DNA from 3 places in the Klebsiella sp. genome. Region 3 is predicted to be linked to each of the others. Evidence: predicted binding sites of a transcription regulator. Region 3 holds the regulator's gene; each other region holds the start of a gene.
What was found. The regulator LexA, encoded in region 3, represses DNA repair genes until DNA is damaged. The targets are predictions, from matches to a motif close to TNCTGTATGTACATACAGNA.

Region 1 (4,004 bases), on a different contig from region 3:
AACCGCGGGCGTTATCTGCTCTGCCGGGAACACTTTGACCGCATCCGCACCGTGTTCTATAGCGGCAAAGGCCTCCGTCAACGTAGCGGCTCCAGGGGTGCAAAGCAGACCTGCATTTTTAGCGGCAGCAATTACCGCGCAGTCGCTATGGGGCATCACAATCAGCTGACCCCCGGCTTGTTTAACCCGCTCAACCTGCCGGAAGGTCATCACCGTTCCGGCACCAATTACGCAATCTTCCGGCAAGGTTTGGCGTAACAGTTGAATGCTGTCATAGGGCGTAGGGGAGTTGAGTGGAACTTCAATAAGACGAAAACCTTCTTCATACAGCACGAAGCCAGCCTCTTTCGCTTCTGTGGTTTTGATTCCGCGCAGAATGGCGATAAGACCATGTTCTTTAATGCAATTATTCAAATCCATCTGTGTCTCTCCGTTATGCGTCGTGGATAAGCCTGGCGCGTAAAGCGATTTGCCACAGGCCAGCCACGGTGGCCTGTGCGATAAACTGAATTGGGCGATCCGCTATCGTCTGACGGAAGGCGCGCTGATAACGTTCACACAGGGTTGGGTTGCCGGTGAGCACGATCGGTGTGTTCAGGCGTCGTTCCTCATCAGCCAGTAGAGTCTGGCGCAAGCCAGCAAGCTCATGGCCGATAACCAGTCCGGAAAGATAGTCAGACTGCTGTCGGCTTGAGATTTGTCCGGCCAGCAGTTTGGTACGCGTCGAGAAGAGTGTGGAAAGCAGCCCCGCTTCTTTTTGGCGGATAGCCGTCGCGACACCATCATCGAATACCTGCCAGTCTGTATCCTGCGAGGGCTGCATTGTGGCGCCAAGAATGGAGTGGTTTTTCAGGACATCGAAGAGTTCGCCGGTCATAAATGTGCGAAACTCCAGCACGCTGTTTTGCTGAGCCAGCGCCCATTTGGAATGCGTCCCCGGCATGCCGATGATCATTTCGCCGCTATTATCACTCTGGCTGCACAGGATGCCGAAAACTTGCGTTTCTTCACCGCGCATCACTTCCGGATCGTCGCCATATACTGCCAGGCCCGGAATGATTGACAGGCGTATTGAAGGCGATATCTCCAGTGAGCATAGCTGCCCGGCAAAATCCGCCAGGCTGGTGGGGCAGGGTAAATAAGCGGCTTCTTTCCAGCCCTGGGCGCTGCCGACCATCCCACAGGCAATAACGTCCCGGCAGCCGGTGGTCTGTAGCCAGTCGCCGCAGGCCGCTAGAAAGGCCTCCTGGAACGCTGCCAGTCTCCCTCCTTTATTGGCGGGTAACTTCATGATGCCGTAGGGAAGATCTCTGGACTCAAGCTGCTGGCCGTTATCGCCAAGGCGCCAGGCGCGCAGTGAGGTGGTTCCCCAGTCCAGTGCTAATAAACGTGTGTGGTTATCCATGGTGATTGTTCTTACCTCCTTGTTATTGACTGCGGTGTAAAAATGGCGAATCGGTTAGCCTGCCCAACCAAGCTCCGCCGAAATATGGCCCGCGTAGGAGCGTACAAGCGGAATCAGGGCATCCATTCGATCCCGTGACATATAGGTTGCGGTGCTGGCGACCGAGATTGCGGCGATAAGCTGGTTTCGGGCATCGAATATGGGGGCCGCTACGCAGCGAATAGTCGGTTCGTTTTCTTCCAGGTCGAACGCATAGCCTCCCTGGGAGTAACGCTGCATACACGTCAGAAAACGCTGCAGATAGTGTTCGGTGCTCTGGCGCAGGAAGAGAGCCCGCAGATCATCCTGAGAATCATTTATCAACAAGGCTTTGCCGATTCCGGTTAATGCCAGCGGCATCCGGTGGCCCGGACGGGAACGCATTTCCAGTCCCCGCTGGCTGTTAATTTTCTCCAGATACAGCACTTCATCACCTTCACGTACGCCCAGGTGGACCGTGTCTTTAGTGGTATCGGCGAGTTTTTGTAACCATGGACGTGCCAGCGCCGGTAGAGAGATGGTATCCAGAGCTCGTGCGCCCAGTTCAATCAGCCGCGGGCCGAGATCGTAGCCAACATTTGCGGCATAGCGCAGATAGCGCTGTTCCACGAGTGCGGTAGCCAGACGATGCGCCGTGCTTTTTGGTGTAGCGGTGAATTCGCTAATGGATTTTAAGTCTCTGTGCCCCGTTGCCACGGCATCAATCACTGCTAATCCACGAAGCAGCGTTTGCGCTCCTGCGATGTGCTGCATCTCTTTTAGCATCCATTAAGCCCTCTTATTTTGTGGTTACTCTGCCTTACCCCAATAGTAATAATGGTGATTTACCGCACAAATTCCCTATTTATAAGATGCCATCCCGATATGTGGGATTTTTTGTTGAATGTTTGCGTAGCCCCTCGCAGGAAAACCCTTTTAAACTGGACGTTTGTACAGCACAATTCTATTTTGTGACGTAAGTGGTTGCTGCTGGGGGCGTTGTGGATATCTCGATAATTATTAGTGCCGTTATGGCGCTGGCCGTGGGGCTTATTGTGGGCTGGTTGGCGACCAAAGCGCATGCCGATCAAATCCGTGCCGATCTCATTGAAGAGCGGCGCGAGCTGGATATTGAGCTGAGCGCGGCGCGTCAGCAACTGGTGCAAGAGTCCCACTGGCGAGAAGAGTGCGAGCTGCTCAATAACGAATTGCGCAGCCTGCGCGATATCAATACGTCGCTGGAGGCCGATCTCCGCGAAGTGACCACCCGCCTTGAATCCACGCAAATGCATGCGGAAGATAAAATTCGCCAGATGGTTAACAGCGAGCAGCGCCTTAGCGAGCAGTTCGAGAATCTGGCAAACCGAATATTCGAACACAGCAACCGACGGGTGGATGAGCAGAATCGCCAGAGTCTGCACGGGCTGCTGACCCCGTTACGTGAGCAACTGGATGGTTTCCGCCGCCAGGTTCAGGATAGCTTCGGTCAGGAGGCGCGGGAGCGTCATACCCTGGCTCATGAAATCCGCAACCTTCAGCAGCTTAATGCGCAAATGGCGCAGGAAGCGCTAAACCTGACGCGCGCGCTGAAGGGTGATAACAAAACTCAGGGCAACTGGGGAGAAGTGGTATTGACCCGCGTGCTGGAAGCTTCCGGGCTGCGGGAGGGCCATGAATACCAAACGCAGGTGAGTATTGAAACCGACAACCGTTCACGGATGCAGCCGGATGTGATCGTGCGTCTTCCGCAGGGCAAAGACGTGGTTATCGATGCCAAGATGACTCTGGTCGCCTATGAACGCTACTTTAATGCCGATGATGATTACACCCGCGAGACGGCGTTACAGGAGCATATTGCTTCCGTACGTAATCATATGCGTCTGCTGGGGCGTAAGGATTATCAACAGCTGCCGGGGCTACGTTCGCTCGACTACGTACTGATGTTTATCCCCGTTGAACCCGCCTTCCTGCTGGCGATTGACCGTCAGCCGGAGCTGATTAGCGAAGCGCTGAAGAACAATATTATGTTGGTTAGCCCGACTACGCTGCTGGTCGCACTGCGTACCATCGCCAACCTGTGGCGCTATGAGCATCAGAGCCGTAACGCGCAGAAAATTGCCGAAAGAGCGGGGCGTCTGTATGACAAAATGCGCCTGTTTGTCGACGATATGTCCGCTATCGGCCAGAGTCTGGATAAAGCCCAGGATAACTACCGCCAGGCGATGAAAAAGCTCGCTTCCGGGCGCGGTAACATGCTGGTTCAGGCAGAATCATTCCGTGACCTGGGCGTGGAAGTCAAACGTGGGATTAATCCTGACTTAGTCGAACAAGCAACCGCGCAGGATGATGAATACCGTCTTGAGGATGAAGGTAACCCACGGGAAGATAACGATTTTTCATCAAATTCTGCAGCTGCTGCAGTGTACGATGGTCACTCTCAGCCGCGTTGAAGCGTATGGGAAGCGCGCTAAACCTGTTACACTCGACGAACATTTTCTTGATAAGCAAGCAGGCATTGAGATGGTTGAGGATTCACAAGAAACGACGCATTTTGGCTTTCAGACTGTCGCCAAAGAACAGA
Region 2 (4,004 bases), on a different contig from region 3:
GGTGGGGGCGATGCAGCTTGGCATCATGTATATGTTGAGCTTCCACGCCTACCTCTATTTGACGGTCTCTGAGCTCCTGCTGTTTACCGTTCTGACGCCGCTCTATATTACTCTAATCTACGATCTGATGAGCCGACGTCGCCTGCGCTGGGGCTACGCCTGCAGCGCATTGCTGGCGGTGATCGGCGCGGGAATTATCCGTTATGACCAGGTGACCAACCATTTCTGGACCGGTCTGATCCTGGTACAGCTCTCCAACATCAGCTTTGCTATCGGCATGGTGGGCTATAAGCGCCTGATGGAAACGCGCCCGATGCCGCAGCATAACGCTTTCGCCTGGTTCTATATCGGGGCGTTTCTGGTGGCGGTAGTTGCCTGGACTCTGATGGGTAACGCGCAGAAAATGCCGGAAACGTCGCTACAGTGGGGCATTCTGGTCTTTCTTGGCGTGGCGGCGTCGGGAATCGGTTATTTTATGTGGAACTACGGAGCCACCCAGGTGGATGCTGGTACGCTCGGCATCATGAACAATATGCACGTGCCTGCCGGGCTGCTGGTGAACCTTGCCATCTGGCAGGAGCAACCCCGCTGGCCGAGCTTTATTGTTGGAGCTCTGGTGATCCTGGCCTCGCTGTGGGTCCATCGGCGTTGGGTCGCTCCGCACTCCGCACAAACGGTAAGTGGTCGCAAGCGTGGTTCCGCGCTGAGCGAATAAACGCCTCGGTAGCCGGCTGACGCTGCTCGCCATCGCGCACTGCGGCGTACAGTCGGCTCCACAGCCCCTCGCCCAGGGTCTTGGTCACCACCAGGCCCTGGCGTTCAAAGTTTTCTACTACCCAGTGCGGTAGGGCAGCGATACCCATCCGTGCGGCTACCATCTGAATTAACAGCAGCGTATTGTCGACGCTCTTCAGCTGCGGGCTGATCCCTGCTGGCTGTAAAAAGTGACGCCAGATATCCAGGCGCGCGCGCTGCACCGGGTAAATCAGCAGCAGCTCGGTGGCTAAATCCTCAGGCGCAATCCGCGTTTTTGCCGCCAGCGGATGATCCGGCGCCATCACCAGACGCACTTCAAAATCAAACATCGGTGAATAGTGCAGACCGCTGCGCGGCAGAATATCAGAGGTCATCACCAGATCCAGCTCACCCTGCTGCAACCCCGGCTGCGGGTCAAAGGTGACGCCGGACTGGAAATCCACTTCGACATGCGGCCAGCGGGCGCGGAAATTTTCCAGCGCCGGGGTGAGCCATTGAATACAGCTATGGCATTCGATGGCGATACGCAGCCGGGTTTGCTGCGGCTCGTTACAGTCCTGCAAGGCGCGGCTGATTTGCGGCAGCACCTGATTGGCCAGCTGCAGCAGAATCTCTCCCTGCGGGGTAAAACGCAGCGGCTGGCTTTTACGCACAAATAGACGGAAGCCAAGGCGCTGTTCCAGATCGCTGAACTGGTGGGACAAGGCGGATTGCGTCTGGTGCAGGGCCGCTGCCGCGCCTGCCAGAGAACCGCTATTCCGCAACGCCTGGAGCGTTTTCAGGTGTTTTATTTCGATCATGAAAGTCCTTCACTTCGGCATGAATAATTTGCGCTTGAGGAATATACAGTACATTCACATTATGGATGTGTAAACATCCAGACGGCTAAATACTAAAAATTCCATAAGGGCATATCATGACAATTATTAACCACACCCTCGGTTTCCCTCGCGTTGGCCTGCGTCGCGAGCTGAAAAAAGCGCAAGAGAGCTACTGGGCAGGCAATAGCTCCCGTGAAGAACTGCTGGCGGTTGGGCGTGAGCTGCGTGCTCGCCATTGGGATCAGCAGAAGCAGGCAGGCGTTGATCTGCTGCCGGTGGGCGATTTCGCCTGGTACGACCATGTTCTGACCACCAGCCTGCTGCTCGGCAACGTGCCGGCTCGTCATCAGAACAAAGACGGTTCCGTCGATATTGATACCCTGTTCCGCATTGGCCGAGGTCGCGCGCCGACCGGTGAACCGGCTGCCGCCGCGGAGATGACCAAATGGTTTAACACCAACTACCACTACATGGTGCCGGAGTTCACCCAAGGCCAGCAGTTCAAGCTGACCTGGACCCAGCTGCTGGATGAAGTGGACGAAGCGTTGGCACTGGGCCACAAGGTGAAACCCGTTCTGCTGGGGCCGGTCACTTACCTGTGGCTCGGTAAGGTGAAAGGTGAGCCGTTCGACCGCCTGAGCCTGCTGAACGCTATTCTGCCGGTCTACCAGCAGGTGCTGGCGGAGCTGGCGAAACGCGGCATTGAGTGGGTACAGATTGATGAGCCGGCGCTGGTGCTTGAGCTGCCGCAGACGTGGCTGGACGCCTTTAAGCCGGCTTATGAGGAGCTTAGCGGCCAGGTTAAGCTGCTGCTGACCACCTATTTTGAAGGCGTTACGGCGAACCTTGATACCATTACCGCGCTGCCGGTACAGGGTCTGCACGTTGATTTTGTTCACGGTAAAGATGACGTGGCAGAGCTGCATCAACGTCTGCCTGCCGACTGGCTGCTCTCTGCGGGGCTGATCAATGGTCGCAACGTCTGGCGCGCCGATCTCACCGAGAAATACGCGCAGATTAAAGACATCGTCGGTAAACGCGAGTTGTGGGTAGCCTCTTCCTGCTCCCTGCTGCACAGTCCGATCGACCTGAGCGTGGAAACTCGTCTGGATGCGGAAGTGAAGAGCTGGTTTGCCTTCGCCTTGCAAAAATGTGCCGAGCTGGCGCTGCTGCGTGATGCCCTGAACAGCGGTGATACTGCCGCAATTACCGAATGGAGCGCGCCAATTCAGGCCCGTCGTCATTCAACCCGCGTGCATAATGCGGCGGTTGAAAAACGCTTGGCGGCGATTACCGTGCAGGACAGCCAGCGCACGAGCGCCTATGAGGTGCGTGCCGAAGCGCAGCGGGCGCGCTTTAAGCTTCCAGCCTGGCCGACCACCACTATCGGCTCTTTCCCGCAAACCACGGAAATTCGCAGCCTGCGTTTGGACTTCAAAAAGGGCAATCTTGATGCGAATAACTATCGTACCGGCATAGCAGAGCACATCAAGCAGGCGATTGTGGAGCAGGAGCGGCTGGGGCTGGACGTGCTGGTGCACGGTGAAGCCGAGCGTAACGATATGGTGGAATATTTCGGTGAACACCTGGACGGTTTTATCTTTACCCAGAACGGCTGGGTGCAGAGCTACGGCTCCCGCTGCGTCAAACCGCCGGTAGTGATCGGCGACGTCAGCCGCCCGGAAGCGATCACCGTTGAGTGGGCGAAGTATGCCCAGTCCCTGACCGATAAGCCGGTAAAAGGCATGCTGACCGGCCCGGTGACCATTCTCTGCTGGTCCTTCCCGCGTGAAGACGTCAGCCGTGAAACCATTGCGAAACAGATTGCCCTCGCGCTGCGTGATGAAGTGGCGGATCTGGAAGCGGCGGGCATCGGCATTATCCAGATTGATGAACCGGCGCTGCGCGAAGGTCTGCCGCTGAAGCGTAGCGACTGGGATGCGTATCTGGCGTGGGGCGTCGAGGCTTTCCGCATCAACGCCGCCGTGGCGAAAGACGACACGCAGATCCACACCCATATGTGTTATTGCGAGTTTAACGACATTATGGATTCCATTGCCGCGCTGGATGCTGATGTGATCACTATCGAAACCTCGCGTTCCGACATGGAGCTGCTGGAGTCGTTCGAAGAGTTCGACTATCCGAACGAAATCGGGCCGGGCGTTTACGATATTCACTCGCCGAACGTCCCGAGCGTGGAGTGGATTGAAGCCCTGCTGAAGAAAGCGGAGCAGCGTATCCCGGCAGAGCGCCTGTGGGTGAACCCAGACTGCGGCCTGAAAACCCGCGGCTGGCCGGAAACCCGTGCCGCGCTGGCTAACATGGTTAAAGCCGCGCAGAACCTGCGTCAGGGATAATGCAGAATTACCCGGCTCGCAGAAGATGGTGAACCCGTAGGTCGGGTAAGGCGTTAGCCGCTACCCGACG
Region 3 (4,004 bases):
AGTTCAGGTTGATACCGGCGGCGATATGCGGCGGCACCAGTCCCTGGTGATAGATGACGTAAGAGAGCAGCAGATAGTCCATATGGCTGCGGTGGCACGGGACGTAGACTATCTCGTGGCCTTCATGTGCCAGCTGGCGTACGCGCTCGGCGTTATGGACGTTAATGCCCTGATACAGTCGGTTCCAGGTGAAGCCCAGTACGCGGTCGGTCAGGCGAATCATTTCATAAGAGAAGTTTGCGGCGATCTCTTCCATCAAGGCGATGGCGTTTTGCTGGGCCTTCTCGTGGGAAATTTTCTTGCTACGCGCTTCGTCTTCTACAGCGCGGGCAATGGCTTTTGACGCCAGCAGCTTGTTGAACAGATCCTGTCGTGCGGGCAGACGCGGACCGACGGCCGCCAGGCGCTGGCGGGCGAAGTGCATACGCGCCACGCGGGCCAGCTTTTGGGCGATAATTTTATCGGTACCGTGCTCGTCTGCCATTTTGCGCAGAGAGACCGAAGGCGAGAAACGCACAAAGCTGTCGCGACCCAACCACAGAACGGCGAAGAATTTTTGAATGCCGTTTAGCATACGCAGCGGCGGGTTCACTTCGCCTTTTTCACGCCCTGGAGCACGACCAAACATCACCGAAACCGGCACCATCTGCACGTCAAGGTCGGGATGATTGCGGTGCAGATCCAGATAATCATGGAACAGCTTGATGGATTCTTCTTTCGGCGTGTAGTAGGTGAAAACACGCGGGCCGCCATGAATAAACACGTAGCGTGGAAGCAGGGTACCATCGATCTCCAGCGGCTCAAGCGGGTCCGGTAATTCATGTTCCAGACATTGAGCGCGAAGCGTCAGCAGGTCCGCCTTCGAATTGTAGGGCAGGACGTACATGATGGGACGTGAGGTATCCAGGCCCAATTCCTGAGCAGGTTGTGCCGGAATTGACTTGCTTTTTACCAGTGCCCTTAATGGTAAATTCAGTAATTTATAGTAAATTCGTTGCCAGCCAGACATAGACGATGTGAAGCCTCTGGTTAATCATGCAAATGCGCCGCAAGAATAACAGAAAGTGCGCAAAATTTCCGTTGTAACGCGGCAAACGCGTACACTCATTGACGTCATTTACATAAAAAGGTTTGTTTGATGGCCAATAATACCACTGGGTTAACCCGAATCGTTAAAGCCGCGGGGTATTCCTGGAAAGGATTCCGTGCGGCGTGGATCAATGAGGCCGCATTTCGTCAGGAAGGCATAGCTGCCATTATTGCCGTGGTGATAGCCTGCTGGCTGGATGTCGATGCCATCACGCGCGTTTTGCTGATTGGCTCGGTCCTGATAGTGATGATAGTTGAAATTATCAACAGCGCGATTGAAGCGGTCGTTGACCGTATTGGCCCTGAACATCATGAGTTGTCTGGCCGCGCGAAAGATATGGGCTCTGCGGCGGTCCTGTTGGCAATTATTATCGCGTTGATCACATGGGGAACGCTGTTGTGGTCAAACTACCGCTAAGCCATGCCATAGCGGCTCGCAAAACAGAAAGAAACTCCTGATTTTTGTGTGAAATGTGGTTCCAAAATCACCGTTAGCTGTATATACTCACAGCATAACTGTATATACACCCAGGGGGCGGAATGAAAGCGTTAACGACCAGGCAGCGAGAGGTGTTTGATCTCATTCGGGATCATATCAGCCAGACGGGCATGCCGCCGACGCGTGCGGAGATTGCTCAGCGCTTGGGGTTTCGTTCCCCAAACGCGGCGGAAGAACACCTGAAAGCGCTGGCGCGTAAAGGCGCAATCGAGATCGTTTCCGGTGCCTCCCGCGGTATTCGTCTGCTGACGGAAGAAGAAAGCGGCCTGCCGCTTGTCGGCCGCGTCGCAGCAGGTGAACCACTGCTCGCACAGCAGCACATCGAAGGCCACTACCAGGTCGATCCGGCAATGTTTAAGCCGAATGCCGATTTTCTGCTGCGCGTAAGCGGAATGTCCATGAAAGACATCGGTATACTGGATGGCGACCTGCTTGCGGTACATAAAACTCAGGATGTGCGCAATGGCCAGGTTGTTGTGGCCCGCATTGACGATGAAGTTACCGTGAAGCGTCTGAAAAAACAGGGTAACGTCGTCGAACTGCTGCCTGAAAACAGCGAATTTACCCCAATCGTGGTGGATTTACGCCAGCAAAGTTTCACTATTGAAGGCCTGGCTGTCGGCGTTATCCGCAACGGCAACTGGCAGTAACCTCTTCATCTCGCAGCATCATCTGATACATGATGCTGCGCTGTCTTACTTCTTCATTTGGGCTCTTCCCCATGCTTTTTAACGCCGCCGATAAAGCCCTGTGGCGCTTAGCGCTGCCCATGATTTTCTCTAATATCACCGTTCCTTTGCTGGGGCTGGTGGATACCGCTGTTATCGGTCATCTTGATAGCCCGGTTTATCTGGGCGGCGTTGCGGTTGGCGCAATGGCGACCAGCTTTCTCTTCATGCTGCTCCTGTTTTTGCGCATGAGTACTACTGGTCTGACGGCCCAGGCATTCGGCGCGAAAGATCCCCAACGGCTGGCGCGTGCGCTGGTGCAGCCGCTGGGGCTGGCACTGGCTGCCGGGATAGCCATCGTCCTATTCAGAATGCCGTTAATTAATCTGGCGCTGCACATCGTCGGCGGCAGTGATGCGGTGCTTGAACAGGCCCGCCGTTTCCTCGAGATTCGTTGGCTGAGCGCTCCGGCATCCCTGGCGAATCTGGTGCTGCTGGGCTGGCTGTTGGGCGTGCAGTATGCCCGTGCACCAGTGATCCTGCTGGTCGTCGGTAATGTACTCAACATCGTGCTCGATTTATGGCTGGTAATGGGCCTGCATATGAACGTGCAGGGCGCGGCCCTGGCGACCGTAACAGCAGAATACGCCACCTTTTTCATTGGACTCGTTATGGCGAAACGCGTGCTGGTACTGCGGGGCGTTTCGCTATCGATGCTGAAAACCGCGTGGCGCGGCGATGTGCGCCGTCTTCTGGCGCTGAACCGCGACATTATGCTGCGCTCGCTGCTGCTACAACTGTGTTTTGGGGCGATGACGGTATATGGCGCCCGCCTTGGCGCTGACGTTGTAGCGGTCAATGCGGTGCTGATGACCATGCTCACCTTTACCGCCTACGCGCTGGATGGTTTTGCCTACGCCGTGGAGGCGCACTCCGGGCAGGCTTACGGTGCCCGCGACGGCAGCCAACTGCTTGAGGTATGGCGTGCGGCCTGCCGTCAGTCAGGCATGGTAGCGCTGGCGTTTGCGCTGATTTACAGCCTTGCTGGCGAGCAGATTATCGCCTTGCTAACGTCGCTCCCTTCTCTGCAGCAACTCGCCGACCGCTATCTCATCTGGCAGACAATACTGCCGGTCATTGGCGTCTGGTGCTACCTGTTGGATGGCATGTTTATCGGCGCAACGCGCGGGGCAGAGATGCGTAACAGCATGGCGGTAGCGGCGGCGGGATTCGCCCTGACGCTGCTGACGGTACCGGTTCTTGGTAATCATGGTCTATGGTTGGCGCTGGCGGTGTTTCTTGCCCTGCGCGGGGCTTCACTGGCAATCGTCTGGCGGCGTCACTGGCAGCGCGACACCTGGTTTTCATAGCGTATATTGTTAATATGATGGTTAAAGATTCCGAATAATAAATCTTACTCAGAATACTCATCTATAGTTAAGTCATGTCCGGCACACTGCGGGCTGTTCATTCACCGAACGATCACCGAACGATGAGGATGACATGATGAATAAAGATGAAATCGGCGGTAACTGGAAACAGCTGAAAGGTAAAGCGAAAGAACAATGGGGCAAACTTACCGACGATGATATGACCGTCATCGAGGGTAAGCGCGACCAGCTGGTTGGCAGAATTCAGGAACGCTATGGATACGCCAAAGATCAGGCCGAGAAAGAAGTGAAGGATTGGGAAACTAAAAACGATTATCGCTGGTAGCGAAAACGTCGTGTTTTAATCCCCTTATTATT

Region 1: the regulator LexA is predicted to act here: its motif matches at 2,363-2,382, upstream of rmuC (DNA recombination protein RmuC).
Region 2: the regulator LexA is predicted to act here: its motif matches at 1,620-1,639, upstream of metR (HTH-type transcriptional regulator MetR).

Annotation. Positions count from the first base shown of each region.
Region 1 covers NZ_JAPUEW010000013.1:16,544-20,547, reverse strand. The annotation lists gene QVF11_RS06015 (2-dehydro-3-deoxy-6-phosphogalactonate aldolase) at 1-420, opposite strand, end outside; gene QVF11_RS06010 (2-dehydro-3-deoxygalactonokinase) at 434-1,405, opposite strand; gene QVF11_RS06005 (IclR family transcriptional regulator) at 1,460-2,209, opposite strand; gene rmuC (DNA recombination protein RmuC) at 2,425-3,873, shown strand; gene ubiE (bifunctional demethylmenaquinone methyltransferase/2-methoxy-6-polyprenyl-1,4-benzoquinol methylase UbiE) at 3,944-4,004, shown strand, end outside.
Region 2 covers NZ_JAPUEW010000096.1:14,813-18,816, reverse strand. The annotation lists gene QVF11_RS26870 (carboxylate/amino acid/amine transporter) at 1-715, shown strand, start outside; gene metR (HTH-type transcriptional regulator MetR) at 600-1,556, opposite strand; gene metE (5-methyltetrahydropteroyltriglutamate--homocysteine S-methyltransferase) at 1,673-3,934, shown strand.
Region 3 covers NZ_JAPUEW010000072.1:14,135-18,138, reverse strand. The annotation lists gene plsB (glycerol-3-phosphate 1-O-acyltransferase PlsB) at 1-1,009, opposite strand, end outside; gene QVF11_RS21610 (diacylglycerol kinase) at 1,139-1,507, shown strand; gene lexA (transcriptional repressor LexA) at 1,630-2,238, shown strand; gene dinF (MATE family efflux transporter DinF) at 2,310-3,626, shown strand; gene QVF11_RS21595 (CsbD family protein) at 3,763-3,972, shown strand.